2 regions of the Streptococcus salivarius genome follow, and region 2 is predicted to be linked to the other one. Evidence: predicted binding sites of a transcription regulator. Region 2 holds the regulator's gene; the other holds the start of a gene.

Region 1 (7,725 bases), 1.1 Mb from region 2:
AAGAGGAGATATAATGAAACTCAAAGAAACCTTAAATCTAGGTAAGACAGCTTTTCCAATGCGAGCTGGACTTCCTAACAAAGAACCAATCTGGCAAAAAGAGTGGGAAGATGCTAAGATGTATCAACGTCGTCAAGAGTTGAACCAAGGTAAACCTCACTTCACTCTTCATGATGGTCCTCCGTATGCCAATGGTAATATTCACGTTGGACATGCGATGAATAAAATTTCTAAGGATATCATTGTTCGTTCAAAATCAATGTCTGGTTTCTATGCTCCTTACGTTCCTGGTTGGGATACGCATGGTCTTCCAATTGAGCAAGTGTTGGCAAAACAAGGTGTGAAACGTAAAGAACTTGATCGTGCTGAATACCTTAAGATGTGTCGTGATTATGCACTTTCACAAGTTGACAAACAACGTGAAGATTTCAAACGTCTTGGTGTTTCGGCTGATTGGGATAACCCATATGTTACTTTGACACCAGACTATGAGGCTGCACAAATCCGTGTCTTTGGTGAGATGGCTAAAAAAGGTTACATCTATCAAGGTGCAAAACCAGTTTATTGGTCATGGTCATCAGAGTCAGCACTTGCTGAAGCAGAAATCGAGTACCATGATTTAGTTTCAACCTCACTTTACTATGCCAATAAGGTAAAGGATGGTAAAGGAGTACTAGACACAGATACATATATCGTAGTTTGGACAACAACACCATTTACAGTAACAGCTTCACGTGGTTTGACTGTTGGTGCTGATATTGAATACGTTCTCGTAAAACCTGCCGGAGAAAACCGCAAATTTGTCGTTGCTTCTGAATTACTTAATAGTCTTTCTGAGAAATTTGGTTGGACTGATGTGGAAGTACTTCAGTCATACCGTGGTGAAGAATTGAATCAAATCGTCACTGAACACCCATGGGATACAGAAGTTGATGAGCTTGTTATCCTTGGTGACCACGTTACTACAGATTCAGGTACAGGTATCGTCCATACGGCTCCTGGTTTTGGTGAGGATGACTATAACGTAGGTATTGCTAATGGCCTTGAAGTTGCCGTAACTGTTAATGAGCGTGGTATCATGATGGAAAATGCTGGTCCTGATTTTGAAGGTCAGTTCTACGATAAAGTGGCTCCAATTGTTATGGAAAAACTCGGTGATTTGCTCCTTGCTAAAGAAGAAATCTCACACTCATACCCATTTGACTGGCGTACGAAGAAACCAATCATCTGGCGTGCCGTACCACAATGGTTTGCCTCTGTTTCTAAATTCCGTCAAGAGATTTTGGATGAGATTGAAAAAGTTAAATTCCATTCTGAGTGGGGTAAAGTTCGTCTTTACAACATGATTCGTGACCGTGGTGACTGGGTAATCTCTCGCCAACGTGCTTGGGGTGTGCCACTCCCAATCTTCTATGCTGAAGATAAAACACCAATCATGACTGAAGAAACAATCGAACATGTGGCTAAACTTTTCGAAGAGCACGGTTCAGTTATCTGGTGGGAACGTGATGCCAAAGATCTTCTTCCAGAAGGCTTTACACATCCAGGTTCACCAAACGGAGAGTTTACTAAAGAAACTGACATTATGGACGTATGGTTTGACTCAGGTTCATCATGGAATGGTGTTGTAGTTAACCGTCCTGAGTTAACTTATCCAGCTGACCTCTATCTTGAAGGTTCAGACCAATATCGTGGATGGTTTAACTCATCACTTATCACATCTGTTGCTAATAATGGTGTTGCACCATATAAACAACTCTTGTCTCAAGGTTTTGCGCTTGATGGTAAGGGTGAAAAGATGTCTAAATCCCTTGGTAATACTATTGCTCCTAGTGATGTTGAGAAACAATTTGGTGCTGAAATTCTTCGTCTTTGGGTAACAAGTGTTGATACAACTAATGACGTTCGTATCTCAATGGATATCCTTAGCCAAGTATCAGAATCTTATCGTAAGATTCGTAACACACTTCGTTTCTTGATTGCTAATACATCTGACTTCAATCCAACAACTGATGCAGTAGCCTTTGAAGACTTGCGTTCTGTAGATCAGTACATGACTATTCGATTTAACCAATTAGTTAAGACTATTCGTGATGCCTATGCAAACTTTGAATTCTTAACTATCTACAAAACCTTGGTTAACTTTATTAACGTTGAGTTGTCTGCTTTCTATCTTGATTTTGCCAAAGATGTGGTTTATATTGAGAGTGCAGAATCACTTGAACGTCGTCAAATGCAAACAGTCTTCTACGATATTCTTGTCAAGATTACAAAACTATTGACTCCAATTCTTCCTCACACTGCAGAAGAAATTTGGTCATATCTTGAATTTGAAACAGAAGACTATGTTCAATTGTCAGAGTTGCCAGAAGCAGAAGATTTCGCTGGTCAAGATGCACTTCTTGAAAATTGGAATGCCTTCATGGATTTCCGTGGCCAAGCTCAAAAAGCTTTGGAAGAAGCGCGTAACGAAAAAGTTATCGGTAAATCGCTTGAAGCTCATTTGACAATCTATCCTAATGCTGAAGTCAAAGAACTTCTTGAAGGTTTGAATACTAACCTTGCTCAACTTTTGATCGTTTCAGCATTGACTATTGCTGAAGGAGATGCTCCTGAGTCTGCTGTAAGCTTTGAAGGTGTAGCATTCACAGTAGAACGTGCTGAAGGAGATGTCTGTGATCGTTGCCGTCGTATCGATCCAACTACCAAAGAACGTAGCTACAATGCGACTATCTGTGATCATTGTGCTAGCATTGTTGAAGAAAACTTTGCAGAAGGTGTCGCAGAAGGTTTTGAAGTAAAAGCAAAATAAAATAAAAAGAGTTCAATTTGAACTCTTTTTCTATTTGTTTTTCGAATATAGTATTGAACACAATAAAAAAACTAGCTCAGCTAGTTTTTTCTTATAGTCCGTAGTTATAATCATCATCTTGCATGGCTTCAACAGTACCTAGAAGGTAACCATTACCAACTTGAGAGAAGAAGTCGTGGTTAGATGTTCCTGTAGAAATACCATTCATAACGATTGGGTTAACATCGTTCGCACTATCTGGGAAGAGTGGATCTTGTCCCAGGTTCATGAGAGCCTTGTTGGCGTTATAACGTAGGAAAGTCATGACTTCCTCAGTCCATCCAACACCATCATAAAGAGATTTAGTGTAGAGCTCTTCATTTTCATACAATTGGTAGAGGAGATCATACATCCATTCACGGAAACTTTCTTGCTCTTCTTCAGGTAATTCGTTGAACCCTAGTTGGAATTTATAGCCAATATAAGTTCCGTGAACAGATTCGTCACGGATAATGAGCTTAATGATTTCAGCGACATTAGCCAGCTTGTTATTACCAAGATAATAGAGTGGAGTGAAGAACCCTGAATAGAAAAGGAATGTTTCAAGATATGTTGAAGCAACCTTTTTCTGAAGAGGCGTTCCATTTTCATAGATATCGTTAATGATTTTCGCCTTGGTTTGGAGGTATTCGTTACTGTTAGTCCACTCGAAAATTTCTTCAATTTCAGATTTAGTATTCAAAGTTGAGAAGATTGAAGAGTAAGATTTCGCGTGAACAGATTCCATGAACTGAATGTTGTTCAATACAGCTTCTTCATGAGGTGTACGGACGTCTGCACGAATGGCTTCAACACCAGTTTGAGATTGCATGGTATCTAGCAAGGTTAAACCACCGAAAACTTTTCCAACCAAATCCTTTTCTTCAGCTGAAAGTTTACGCCAGTCATCAAGGTCATTTGAAAGTGGGATACGTGTATCTAGCCAAAATTGTTCCGTCAATTTTTCCCAAGTAGATTTATCAATCGCATCTTCGATTTCATTCCAGTTAATGGCTTTGTAGTAAGTTTCCATTAGAAACCTCTTTCTTTATTGATATCGTTACTATTTTATCATAATTCAAAATCATGATATAGTTTTTTGAGTTGATCTATTAAAAAAGTCGGCGAACCGACCTTTTAATGCATTTTGTAAATAAGGGTAGTGAGGTTGTTATCGTTAAATCACCATCTTAGATGACACAGCTTTCACATTGGTTAGAACCAACCTCTTCACCGTCATCTGTATAAGTACGGATGTAGTAGATTGATTTAATTCCCTTGTTAAAGGCGTAGTTACGAAGGATAGAAAGGTCACGAGTCGTTTGTTTATTTTCTGTTTTCCATTCGTAAATTTCTTTTGGTAACTCACTACGCAAGAACAGGGTTAATGACAAACCTTGATCAACGTGTTCAGTCGCAGCGGCATAAACGTCGATAACTTTACGCATGTCCATGTCGTAGGCTGAGGTATAGAAAGGAATTGTGTCTGTTGAAAGACCGTTGGCTGGATAATAGATTTTTCCGATTTTCTTTTCTTGACGTTCTTCAATACGTTGTGTGATTGGATGGATAGAAGCCGAACAGTCGTTAATGTAAGAGATTGAGCCATTTGGCGCAACAGCTAAACGGTTTTGATGGTAGAGTCCATCTTTCTTAACGAGTTCACGGAGTTCTTCCCAATCTTTGGCTTGTGGGATGAAGTGGCCATCGAAAAGTTCTTTGATACGGTCAGATTTAGGAACGTATTGGCCTGTAACGTATTTGTCAAAGTAAGAACCATCAGCATATTTTGATTTTTCAAAACCGACAAAGGTTTCTTGACGTTCACGGGCAATGTTGTTAGATTCAACTAAAGTCCAGTAGTTCATTAGCATGAAGTAGATATTAGTGAATTCAACAGATTCAGGGCTACCATACTCGATATGGTGTTTAGCGAGGTAAGAGTGAAGCCCCATAGCTCCCAAACCAAAGGTATGAGCTTGTTGGTTACCATTTTTGATAGATGGTACAGCATCAATACTTGAGCTATCTGTAACAAAGGTAAGCGCACGTGTCATTGCTCTAATCGAACGACCAAAGTCAGGTGAAGTCATCATGTTAAGGATATTAGTTGATCCAAGGTTACATGAAATGTCTGTACCGAGTTTAACAAACTCTTGTGCATCGTTAAGTTCACTTGGTGTTTGAACTTGAAGAATTTCAGAACAGAGGTTGGACATGATAATCTTACCATCGATTGGATTGTGTCGATTGGCTGTATCAACATTGACGATATATGGATAACCTGATTCTTGTTGGAGTTTAGAAATTTCAGTTTCTAGCTCACGGGCATTAATCTTGGTTTTTGTGATATTTGGATTGGCAACCAACTCATCGTACATAGCTGTAATATCAATGTAGTTATATGGTTTACCGTACTCTTTTTCGACTGAGTAAGGGCTGAAGAGGTACATATCTTCATTATTACGTGCCAACTCGTAGAATTTATCTGGAACTGTAACACCAAGTGACAGTGTCTTAACACGCACCTTCTCATCAGCATTCTCTTTCTTAGTAGAAAGGAAGGCAAGGATGTCTGGGTGGAAAACATCCAAATAAACAACACCAGCACCTTGACGTTGACCAAGTTGATTTGAGTAAGAGAAGCTATCTTCAAAAAGCTTCATAACAGGCACGACACCAGAGGCTGCCCCAGCATATCCTTTGATAGGAGCACCAGCTTCACGAAGGTTAGACAGGCTAATACCTACCCCACCACCAATACGTGATAACTGGAGGGCAGAGTTGATAGAACGTCCGATAGAATTCATGTCATCTGTTACTTGAATAAGGAAACATGACACGAGTTCACCACGACGACTACGTCCAGCATTTAAAAATGAAGGAGTAGCAGGTTGGTAACGTTGGTGAATCATTTCGTTGGCAAGGTCACTAGCTAGGTTTTCATCACCATCAGCAAAGTAAAGGGCGTTGAATAGAACACGATCTTCAATACTTTCGAGGTAAGACTCGCCATCGTTTGTTTTGAGGGCATATTGTTGGTAGAACTTGTAGGCTGCCATGAAAGATTGGAAGCGGAATTTTTGAGAATGAATTTCTGCAGACAATTTTTCGATGAAAGCAGGTTCGTATTTACCGATGAATTCAGACTCAATATAATCGTTCTCAATCAAATAATTAATTTTATCTGTGATGCTGTTGAATGCCATTGAATTTGGCTTAACGTTTTCAAGGAAGAAGGCACGAAGCGCTTCTTTGTCCTTATGCAAAGGAATTTGACCGTTAACAGGACGGTTAATTTCGTTATTGAGGCGGAAGTATGAGACATCGCCAAGATTTTTTAAAGACATAATACAGATACCAGGCTCAGTTTAATAGTATATTAAGGTTGAAACATTAAACTAAGCAAACAAGTTCCTTTCTATATAAAAACTTGATAATTAAAGGATTTCTTTAAGTTTAGCCGGTTGAAAACCTGAAAAGATGATATCGCCGGCTTCAATAACTGGAGCAGCAGTGAAACCGAGGCTTTTAACGTAATCGATTTTTTCTGGCTGTTCATCAATGTTGATTTCTTCGAAATCAGCACCTTCCTTTTCCAAGAATTTTTTAGTCATTTTGCACTGCATGCAGTTGTTTTTAGAAAACAATGTAATCTTTGCCATTGCAAATACTCCTTTATAAAAAGATTTTAAGTGGCCAAGAGCCACTTTTTCGACTCTAATAGAATACCCAAAATATTGGGAAAAATCAAGCTAAATATCTCAAGGAAATACAATATTTTGTGTTTAGTATTGAAACACAACCCTATATCTTGTGTTTTAAAGGCTTTTTTAAGTTTCCTAAATTAAATAGGATTTGTATATGGAAATGACGAAAAAAGAAATATCTAACTATGCATGTTATATAATATAACATCAAAATGCCAATTCTATTTGTTTTTTCAAAAAAAACAGTGTAGAATAAAGAAAATTTTTAACTAATGGAGGTTCAAGTATGCAAGAATACTGTTCAAATCTAACTGTAAATGGTAAGACATTCTCTTTCTATGATCTCGAAAAAGCAGCAAAATCTCATGATGTTAAGGTCGGAGAACTACCTTATACCATTCGAATACTACTTGAAAGTCTCCTCCGAAAAAAAGATGGCGTCGATGTTAAGGAATCTCACATTTCTGACCTGATGAAATTTCCGAATTTTCCGACAGTTTCCGAAGTGCCTTTTAAACCAAGTCGTGTTATCTTACAAGATTTTACAGGAGTTCCTGTTGTTGTTGATTTAGCTTCAATGCGTGATGCTATAGTGGCTAATGGTGGTAAAGCCGAATTTATTAACCCTGAGATTCCAGTGGATTTGGTTATTGACCACTCTGTCCAAGTGGATTCATACGGATGTGATACTGCTCTTGAAGATAACATTAATCTAGAGTTTAAACGTAATAACGAGCGCTATGAATTTCTAAAGTGGGCCGAACAGTCTTTTGAAAATTACCGTGCTGTTCCACCAGCTACAGGGATTATTCATCAGGTTAATATTGAATTTTTGAGTGATGTTATTATTGAAAATGATGGGCTCCTATATCCTGACTCTATGTTTGGTACTGATAGTCATACAACTATGATTAATGGTATTGGCGTTCTTGGTTGGGGTGTTGGCGGTATTGAAGCTGAAGCAGCTATGCTCGGTGAAGCATCTTATTTCCCAATTCCAGAGGTCATTGGTGTACATCTGACGGGAGAGTTGCCTAAAATTGCTACAGCAACAGATTTGGCTCTCAAGATTACTCAGGTACTTCGTTCTGAAAATGTGGTTGGTAAATTTGTTGAGTACTTTGGACCTGGCTTGAAGAGTTTGTCTCTAGCTGACCGTGCTACAGTCGCTAATATGGCACCAGA
Region 2 (7,725 bases):
TGAGGATTAAAAATGATTTATCTTTCAGAAGTTAGAAAGTCTCCAGAAGGGCTCGCCTTTAACGAAGCACCTTCTTTGTTGGAGTCTATTAAAGAACGCTATGATCAAGTTTTAAATCTTGAACAGATTCAAGCAAGTGGGCAGGTAGTCTATGACAATGGTTTGTACCTTTTGGATTATCAACTCAGCTATGATATTACCTTGCCATCTAGCCGTTCACTTGAACCTGTGACCCTTAGTTTTAACTATCCGGTTTCAGAAACCTTTATACAAGAGGCAGATGCTGCTCTTCAAAAAGAATTAGTCGAAGAAAATCTAGTTCTTATCTTGGATGGGGATACTATTAATCTTGATGAGAGTATTCTAGATAATATTCTTCTTAATATTCCTTTGAGAGTACTAACACCTGAGGAAGAATCAGGACAAATTTCGCTCTCTGGGAATGACTGGGAAGTCTTGTCAGAAGAGGACTTTGCCGCACTTCAACAGGAGAAAAAAGAGGCAAGTAATCCCTTTGCCCAATTGAACGGTCTTTTTGATGAAAATTAATTCAAAAAAACAAACTAAAAATGTTTGACAATTTTAAAAATCTATATTATTATATCATTAGAAGTTAATTTTCGGATTTATTCATTGGGTAAATCTACAGACTTTTTAAGGGAAATGGAAGTCAAAAAATTTTAAGAAAGTGGTAAATACTTATTATGAGCAAACGCATTTTGATTGTTGAAGATGAGAAAAACCTTGCTCGTTTTGTCTCTCTTGAACTTCAACACGAAGGATACGACGTTGTGACAGCAGACAACGGACGCGAAGGACTTGAAATGGCACTCGAGAAAGATTTCGATCTTATTCTCTTGGACCTTATGTTGCCTGAGATGGACGGTTTTGAAGTAACACGTCGTCTCCAACAAGAAAAAGATACTTATATTATGATGATGACGGCTCGCGATTCAATCATGGACATTGTTGCTGGTTTGGACCGCGGTGCTGATGACTATATTGTAAAACCATTTGCGATTGAAGAATTGTTGGCACGTATCCGTGCAACCTTCCGTCGCCAAGATATCGAATCTGCTAAGAATGCACCAGCAAAAGCATCAACTTATCGTGATTTGAAATTGGATGTTCAAAACCGTACAGTTGTTCGTGGTGATGAAGCAATTCCATTGACAAAACGTGAGTTTGATTTGTTGAACACACTTTTGAGCAATATGAACCAAGTGATGACCCGTGAGGAACTCTTGCTTCAAGTTTGGAAATATGATGACGCCATCGAAACAAACGTGGTAGATGTTTATATTCGTTATTTGCGTGGAAAAATCGACGTTCCAGGTAAGGAATCATATATTCAAACAGTACGAGGAATGGGTTACGTTATCCGTGAAAAATGAGTAAATTACAAGATAAATTATTTGGTAAAGTAACCATTAGAAAAAAGTTGACCATGACAACTGCTGTGGTCTTCTTTCTTGTATTGTCGTTGTTCACTCTGGTTGTTATTTTTTCAGCTAATACGCTTCTTTTGCAACGTGAACGTCAAAATGTAAACACTACAATCGCAAAAGTTGTTACTTACATCGAAAAGGATTGGGATTCGGATGAAGAATTAAGTCCAGAACCGCTCTTAGCGGCTCTTTATTCGCCTAAAAATATCTATGCATCAATTATTAATGGCGTACTTTCTGAAAAGCACTCTTTGGATGGTCAAGTTGCAATTTCTAATAAATTATATTCAAATCAGTCAGTTTTTGTGTATGACAAAAAAGGAACCTTTATCTTTACTTCTGAGGAGAATACAGATTCGCCTCCCGGTATGTCCGAGGTAAACAAACTGAAGTCAGTATCCTATAAAGGAAAGCGTGGTTTCTTACTACAAGTTCCAATTTACGGTAAGGATAAAAAGACCATCGTTGGCTATGCCCAGATTTTCCATGATTTGGAATTCTACTATGCTCTTAAAGAGCGTTTGGTTTTCTTGTTGATTTTCCTAGAAGTGGGGATGACTGTCCTAGTTATCGCAGCAACTGTAGTTGTCTTGACATCTATTCTTCGTCCGATGAGACAGTTGCACGAAACGATGGGAGTTATTACCGATTCGCCAAGTGATTTGGAACTTCGTTCTAAGATTGAAAGTCACGATGAAATTGGTGATTTGGCGGTTAACTTTAACCGCATGATGGATAAAATTCAAGAAAATAATCAGATGCAGATGCGTTTCTTGAGTGACGTCAGTCATGAATTGCGTACGCCGATTGCGGTTATCAAGGGGCATATGGACCTCTTGCAACGTTGGGGTAAAAATGACCCTGAGATTCTTGAAGAAAGTCTTGAGGCTGCAAGTCACGAGGCCAACCGTATGACGATTATGATTAATGATATGTTGGATTCTATCCGTGTCAAAGGATCATTTGAAAATCATAGAAACGATACTTGTGATTTGAATTCTTCAATCCGTACGGTTATTGGGAACTTCCGTGTCTTGCATGAAGATTATCAATTTTATCTCAATGATTTCGAAAGTTCAGAGCGTCTAGCACAGATTTATAGTCAGCACTTTGAACAGGCGATCACCATTTTGATTGATAATGCGGTCAAGTATTCGCCTGTCAATAAGGAAATACAGGTTACTATTAAAGCATTGGAAGATGAAATGTTGGTACAAGTGCAAGATAACGGTGAGGGGATTTCAAAAGAAGATATCAATCATATTTTTGAACGTTTCTATCGTTCAGATAAGGCGCGTAACCGTACAACAACTCAATCTGGTGTTGGTATTGGTTTGTCAATCCTTTATCAAATTGTGGAAGCTTATCGCTGCCGTATTGATGTTAGTTCTGAACTTGGTGTTGGAACACGTTTCGACCTTTACATTCCATTTGCAGATCGAGAAACGACGACACCTCAACTTGAGCTTTAAATCAATTTATAAGAGACTTAGAGTGATTCTTGGTCATGAGCACGCCTCGTTTAGGGCGTGCTTTTTATGTGTTTTTATGGTAAAATAGAGTACCGAATTTCAAAGATTGGTGGTGAAGTGCATGCGTTGTCCAAAATGTCAACATAATAAATCTAGTGTTATCGATAGCCGTCAGGCAGAGGATGGGAATACTATTCGTCGTCGTCGTGAGTGTGATTCTTGTCATGCTCGTTTTACAACATTTGAGCGTGTGGAAGAGGTTCCACTTTTGGTTGTCAAAAAAGACGGTACTCGTGAACAATTCTCTCGCGACAAGATTTTCAATGGTATCTTGATGAGTGCTCAGAAGCGTCCGGTTTCTAGTGAGGATATCGAAAATGCCATCACCCGTATTGAGCAAAACATTCGCCGTAACCATGATGGAGAGGTTGAGAGTGATGTCATTGGGAATTTAGTGATGAAAGAACTCGCTGACCTTGATGAAATTACTTATGTACGTTTTGCCAGTGTCTACCGTTCTTTCAAAGATGTTGATGAGATTGAAGAGTTGCTTCAAGAAATCACCAAGACTGTACGTGCGAAAAAAGAGTCTAAAAAATGAGACCTATTGAAGAATTTGTCTATGTTGGCAATCAGGTTATCGTTCCCGATCAGGCAAGTCTGATGCGTTGCTACTATCCCATTATTGGGGGTGAGGGATACGCTCTCTACCAGTATTTCGTGGCTTTTTATGACAATGGGAATCACCGCCATAAGTTTGCGGCTATTCTGAACCACCTTAACTTTGGAATGCAGCCCCTTCAGGAAGCACTGGCGGTTCTGACAGCAGTAGATCTTTTGGCCCTTTACCAGTCCCCTCAAGGGTTTTATGTTATAGAGCTTAAGTCTCCCTTATCAATTGAACAGTTTTTAAAACATGCCGTTTATAGTTCACTTCTCGAGCAAAAGATTAGTGAACCAGCAGTAGATGCTTTGAAACCTGCAGGTCTACAAGGCTTGCAAGATTTATCTAAACGTTTTTCGGATGTCTTTACCGATGAGCGTTTGGCTCAAAAGTCTGTGTCTGAAATCAAGCCCAAAAATTCATTTGATTTAAGCAGTTTCAGGAATCGTATGCAGGCTGACGGACTTGTATTTACAGATGAAAAGACAGATGTGCCAGAAATCTATAAATTGTCTGAAACTCATGGCATGAATTGGTATGACACCTATCTCTTAGCGAAAAAGACAGCCGTGAACCACCAGATTATTGTCAAGCGTATGCAGGTGCAATTAGAACAGGCTCAAGCTCAAACATTGGGTGGTGATTCTGTTTTGACGGAGACGGAGAAAAAGATTCTTAAAGCGGTTAGGTCCGAAAAGCCTATAGATTACTTGCAAAGTGCTAAAGGCCCAAGCGGGACTGTGACTAATTCTGAGAAGCAGATTCTCACGGATTTGGCACAAAGAGGCTTTATGGATGAGGTCATTAACCTCATGGTTGCCTACAGTTTGGGACGGACACGTTCGACGAATGTGAATCGAGAGTATATCTCTAAACTTGCCAACGATTTTGCCTTTAAGAATATCGTCACTGCTGAACAGGGGCTTTTAGCTTTGCGTAGTGGTTACGATAAGAAATCACAGCAAGCAAAAGCTGATTCTAAGAAGAAAACAAATGTGCCGAGCTGGAGTAATCCAGATTATGATAATCAAACTAGTCAGGCTGATCAGGCCAAGTTGGATGAAATTAGACGTCGAGCTTTGGCAAAACTAGAAAAAGGAAAGGAGTAGCCTATGGAAAGAGTTGGACAAACCCTAAACCGAGCAGGGCATCATGGGTCTGGCAATGCAACAGATTTAACGAAGCAAATTTTGGCAGATCCAAGAGTGGCTAGCTTTATTCAAGAGCATAGCCTAAGCCAGGATGAAATCAAGCGTAGTCTTCCTAAGTTTAATCAATTCCTGGTGGAATGCCGTAAGGTCAAAGAAGGTGATGCCTCGTATATTGCCAAAGGGTATGAGCCGATTCTGACCATGAATGAAGGCTACGCTGATGTCACCTATAAGGAGACGCGTCAGCTCAAAGAGCAACAAGAACAGCAGGCTATTGCTAAACGGATTAATTTGGTGAGTCTGCCTCAGTCTTATCGTAAGATTACCTTTGCGGACATTGCTCTAGATGATGTGGCTCGTGTTGATACCTTTGAGAGTCTCGTGGATTTTGTGGCGAATTACCCTAGTCCAGACCAGAAAGGCCTTTATATCTACGGAGACATGGGGGTTGGAAAATCCTTCATGTTGGCTGCTATGGCTCATGAACTTTCTGAAACCAAGAAGGTTGCGACGACCATTATTCATTACCCATCATTTACTATTGATGTTAAAAATGGAATCAAGGATGGTTCTGTCAAGGAACAAATTGATGCTGTCAAACAGGCGGAAGTCTTGGTTCTAGATGATATCGGTGCAGAACAATTCTCTTCTTGGATTAGGGATGATGTTTTGCAAGTTATCCTCCAGCATCGCATGATTGAGGAGCTTCCTACCTTCTTTACGTCTAACTATAGTTTTGCGGATTTAGAAGCGAAGCTATCCAATGGACGTCAAGGAGATGAGACTTGGCAGGCCAAACGTGTGATGGAGCGTATCCGTTTTCTAGCCAAAGAGGTTCACTTGAAGGGTGTTAATCGCCGTTAGGGTGATCCTAATAATGATAAAGAATAAGAGAGTTTGCTTTCCTTGGTGGAAGTGAGACTGCTAAATGAAGAAAGGAATCCCTATTTAATCAGGGACTTAAACATATGACATTACCTACAGTTGCTATCGTGGGTCGCCCAAACGTTGGGAAATCGACCCTATTTAACCGAATTGCGGGTGAACGTATCTCTATCGTCGAAGACGTTGAAGGGGTAACACGTGACCGTATTTATACCTCTGCTGAATGGCTTAATCGCCAGTTTAGCTTGATTGATACTGGTGGTATCGATGATGTTGATGCACCATTTATGGAACAAATTAAGCACCAAGCTGACATTGCCATGACTGAAGCTGACGTTATTGTCTTTGTCGTCTCAGGTAAGGAAGGCGTGACAGACGCGGACGAGTACGTTGCTCGTATTCTCTATAAGACCAACAAGCCAGTTATCTTGGCGGTAAATAAAGTGGATAACCCTGAGATGCGTGCAGATATCTATGATTTTTATTCTCTAGGTCTTGGTGATCCTTATCCAGTTTCATCTGTTCACGGTATTGGTACAGGGGATGTTCTCGATGCTATCGTTGAAAACCTTCCAACAGAAGTTGAAGAAGAAAATCCAGATATCATTCGTTTTAGTTTGATTGGACGTCCAAACGTCGGAAAATCAAGCTTGATTAACGCCATTTTGGGTGAGGACCGAGTGATTGCCAGCCCGATTGCTGGTACGACTCGAGATGCCATTGATACAAACTTTGTGGACAGTGAAGGTCAAGAGTATACCATGATTGACACCGCTGGTATGCGTAAATCTGGTAAGGTTTATGAAAACACAGAAAAATACTCTGTCATGCGTTCAATGCGTGCCATTGACCGTTCTGATATCGTCCTTATGGTTATCAATGCCGAAGAAGGTATCCGTGAGTATGATAAGCGTATTGCTGGTTTTGCCCATGAAGCTGGTAAAGGGATTATCATCGTAGTTAACAAATGGGATACGATTAAGAAAGACAATCATACCGTTGCTAACTGGGAAGCAGATATCCGTGATCAGTTCCAATTCTTGAGCTATGCACCAATTATCTTTGTATCGGCTGAGACGAAACAACGTCTTAACAAGTTGCCAGAGATGATTAAACGCATCAGTGAGAGTCAAAATCGTCGTATTTCATCAGCTGTTTTGAATGATGTTATCATGGATGCCATTGCCATCAACCCAACACCAACTGACAAAGGAAAACGCCTTAAGATTTTCTACGGCACACAAGTTTCGGTTAAACCACCAACATTTGTTATCTTTGTCAATGAAGAAGAGCTTATGCACTTCTCATACATGCGTTTCTTGGAAAATCAAATTCGTCAAGCCTTTGGTTTTGAGGGAACACCAATTCATTTGATTGCTCGTAAACGTAAATAAAAAAGAGACCAACCAGAATAGAATCTTTATGGGTTGGTCTTTTATCATTGTAAGGAGAAAACGATGTTAGAAAATGTTCAAGCTTATTTGTCAAAACAGGGAGTTAAGTATATCAAACCTGAAAAAGCCGGTCCACATAAGGAAGAGATGGAAGACCTCAAGGCACTTGGTCAAGTAGCTCGTAAGGAGATGCAGACTTTAGCAAAACTTCTAGAGGAGCGTTTGGCACCCTTTAAGATGGATCGTGTCAGTAATTGGGCCAATCAAGCACAAATATGTCGTCCGCACTTTTGGTGCTATTACAGGGCCCCTGAGGATAGTTTAGACGATGTTGCTATGGCGATTCGACTTTATGGTCAGTCTGAAAAATGGGGGATTTCAGTAGAAGTTAGCTTTGTCGAACGTAAAAAATCAGATACTACTTTAGCTAAGCAACATAAGGTCCTAGACTTACCGATTGCACCCTCTCTATACTATTTTGCCCAGGAAAATGGTGTCAGTCATCGTGTGGAAGGAACTGAAGAAAATCGTCAGATGCTTAAAGAAGCAGTTAGAGATGGTCGTGTTCGTAAGGTGTTGGTCAAATATGATGTCCCTGTGACTGCTAGTGAAACAATGGAAGAGTTGGTAGAAGAACTCGCTGATGGATTCTATAAGTTGAAACCATACTACGAGGAAGCTAATCAAAACTAAAAAAATCTCCAGTTTTTT

Evidence for each region. The regulator NrdR, encoded in region 2, represses ribonucleotide reductase genes. The targets are predictions, from matches to a motif close to ACACNATATATNGTGT.
Region 1: a site for NrdR is predicted at 6,603-6,618, ahead of nrdH (glutaredoxin-like protein NrdH). Genes of this name have one in related genera too.

What each region holds. Positions count from the first base shown of each region.
Region 1 covers NZ_CP015283.1:1,924,729-1,932,453, reverse strand. Annotated here, with positions in the region: gene ileS (isoleucine--tRNA ligase) at 14-2,812, shown strand; gene nrdF (class 1b ribonucleoside-diphosphate reductase subunit beta) at 2,904-3,863, opposite strand; gene nrdE (class 1b ribonucleoside-diphosphate reductase subunit alpha) at 4,021-6,180, opposite strand; gene nrdH (glutaredoxin-like protein NrdH) at 6,271-6,495, opposite strand; gene acnA (aconitate hydratase AcnA) at 6,827-7,725, shown strand, end outside.
Region 2 covers NZ_CP015283.1:820,821-828,545, forward strand. Annotated here, with positions in the region: gene V471_RS04310 (DUF177 domain-containing protein) at 13-549, shown strand; gene V471_RS04315 (response regulator transcription factor) at 705-1,394, shown strand; gene V471_RS04320 (HAMP domain-containing sensor histidine kinase) at 1,391-2,920, shown strand; gene nrdR (transcriptional regulator NrdR) at 3,042-3,521, shown strand; gene V471_RS04330 (DnaD domain protein) at 3,518-4,693, shown strand; gene dnaI (primosomal protein DnaI) at 4,697-5,599, shown strand; gene der (ribosome biogenesis GTPase Der) at 5,704-7,014, shown strand; gene V471_RS04345 (ribonuclease P) at 7,078-7,707, shown strand.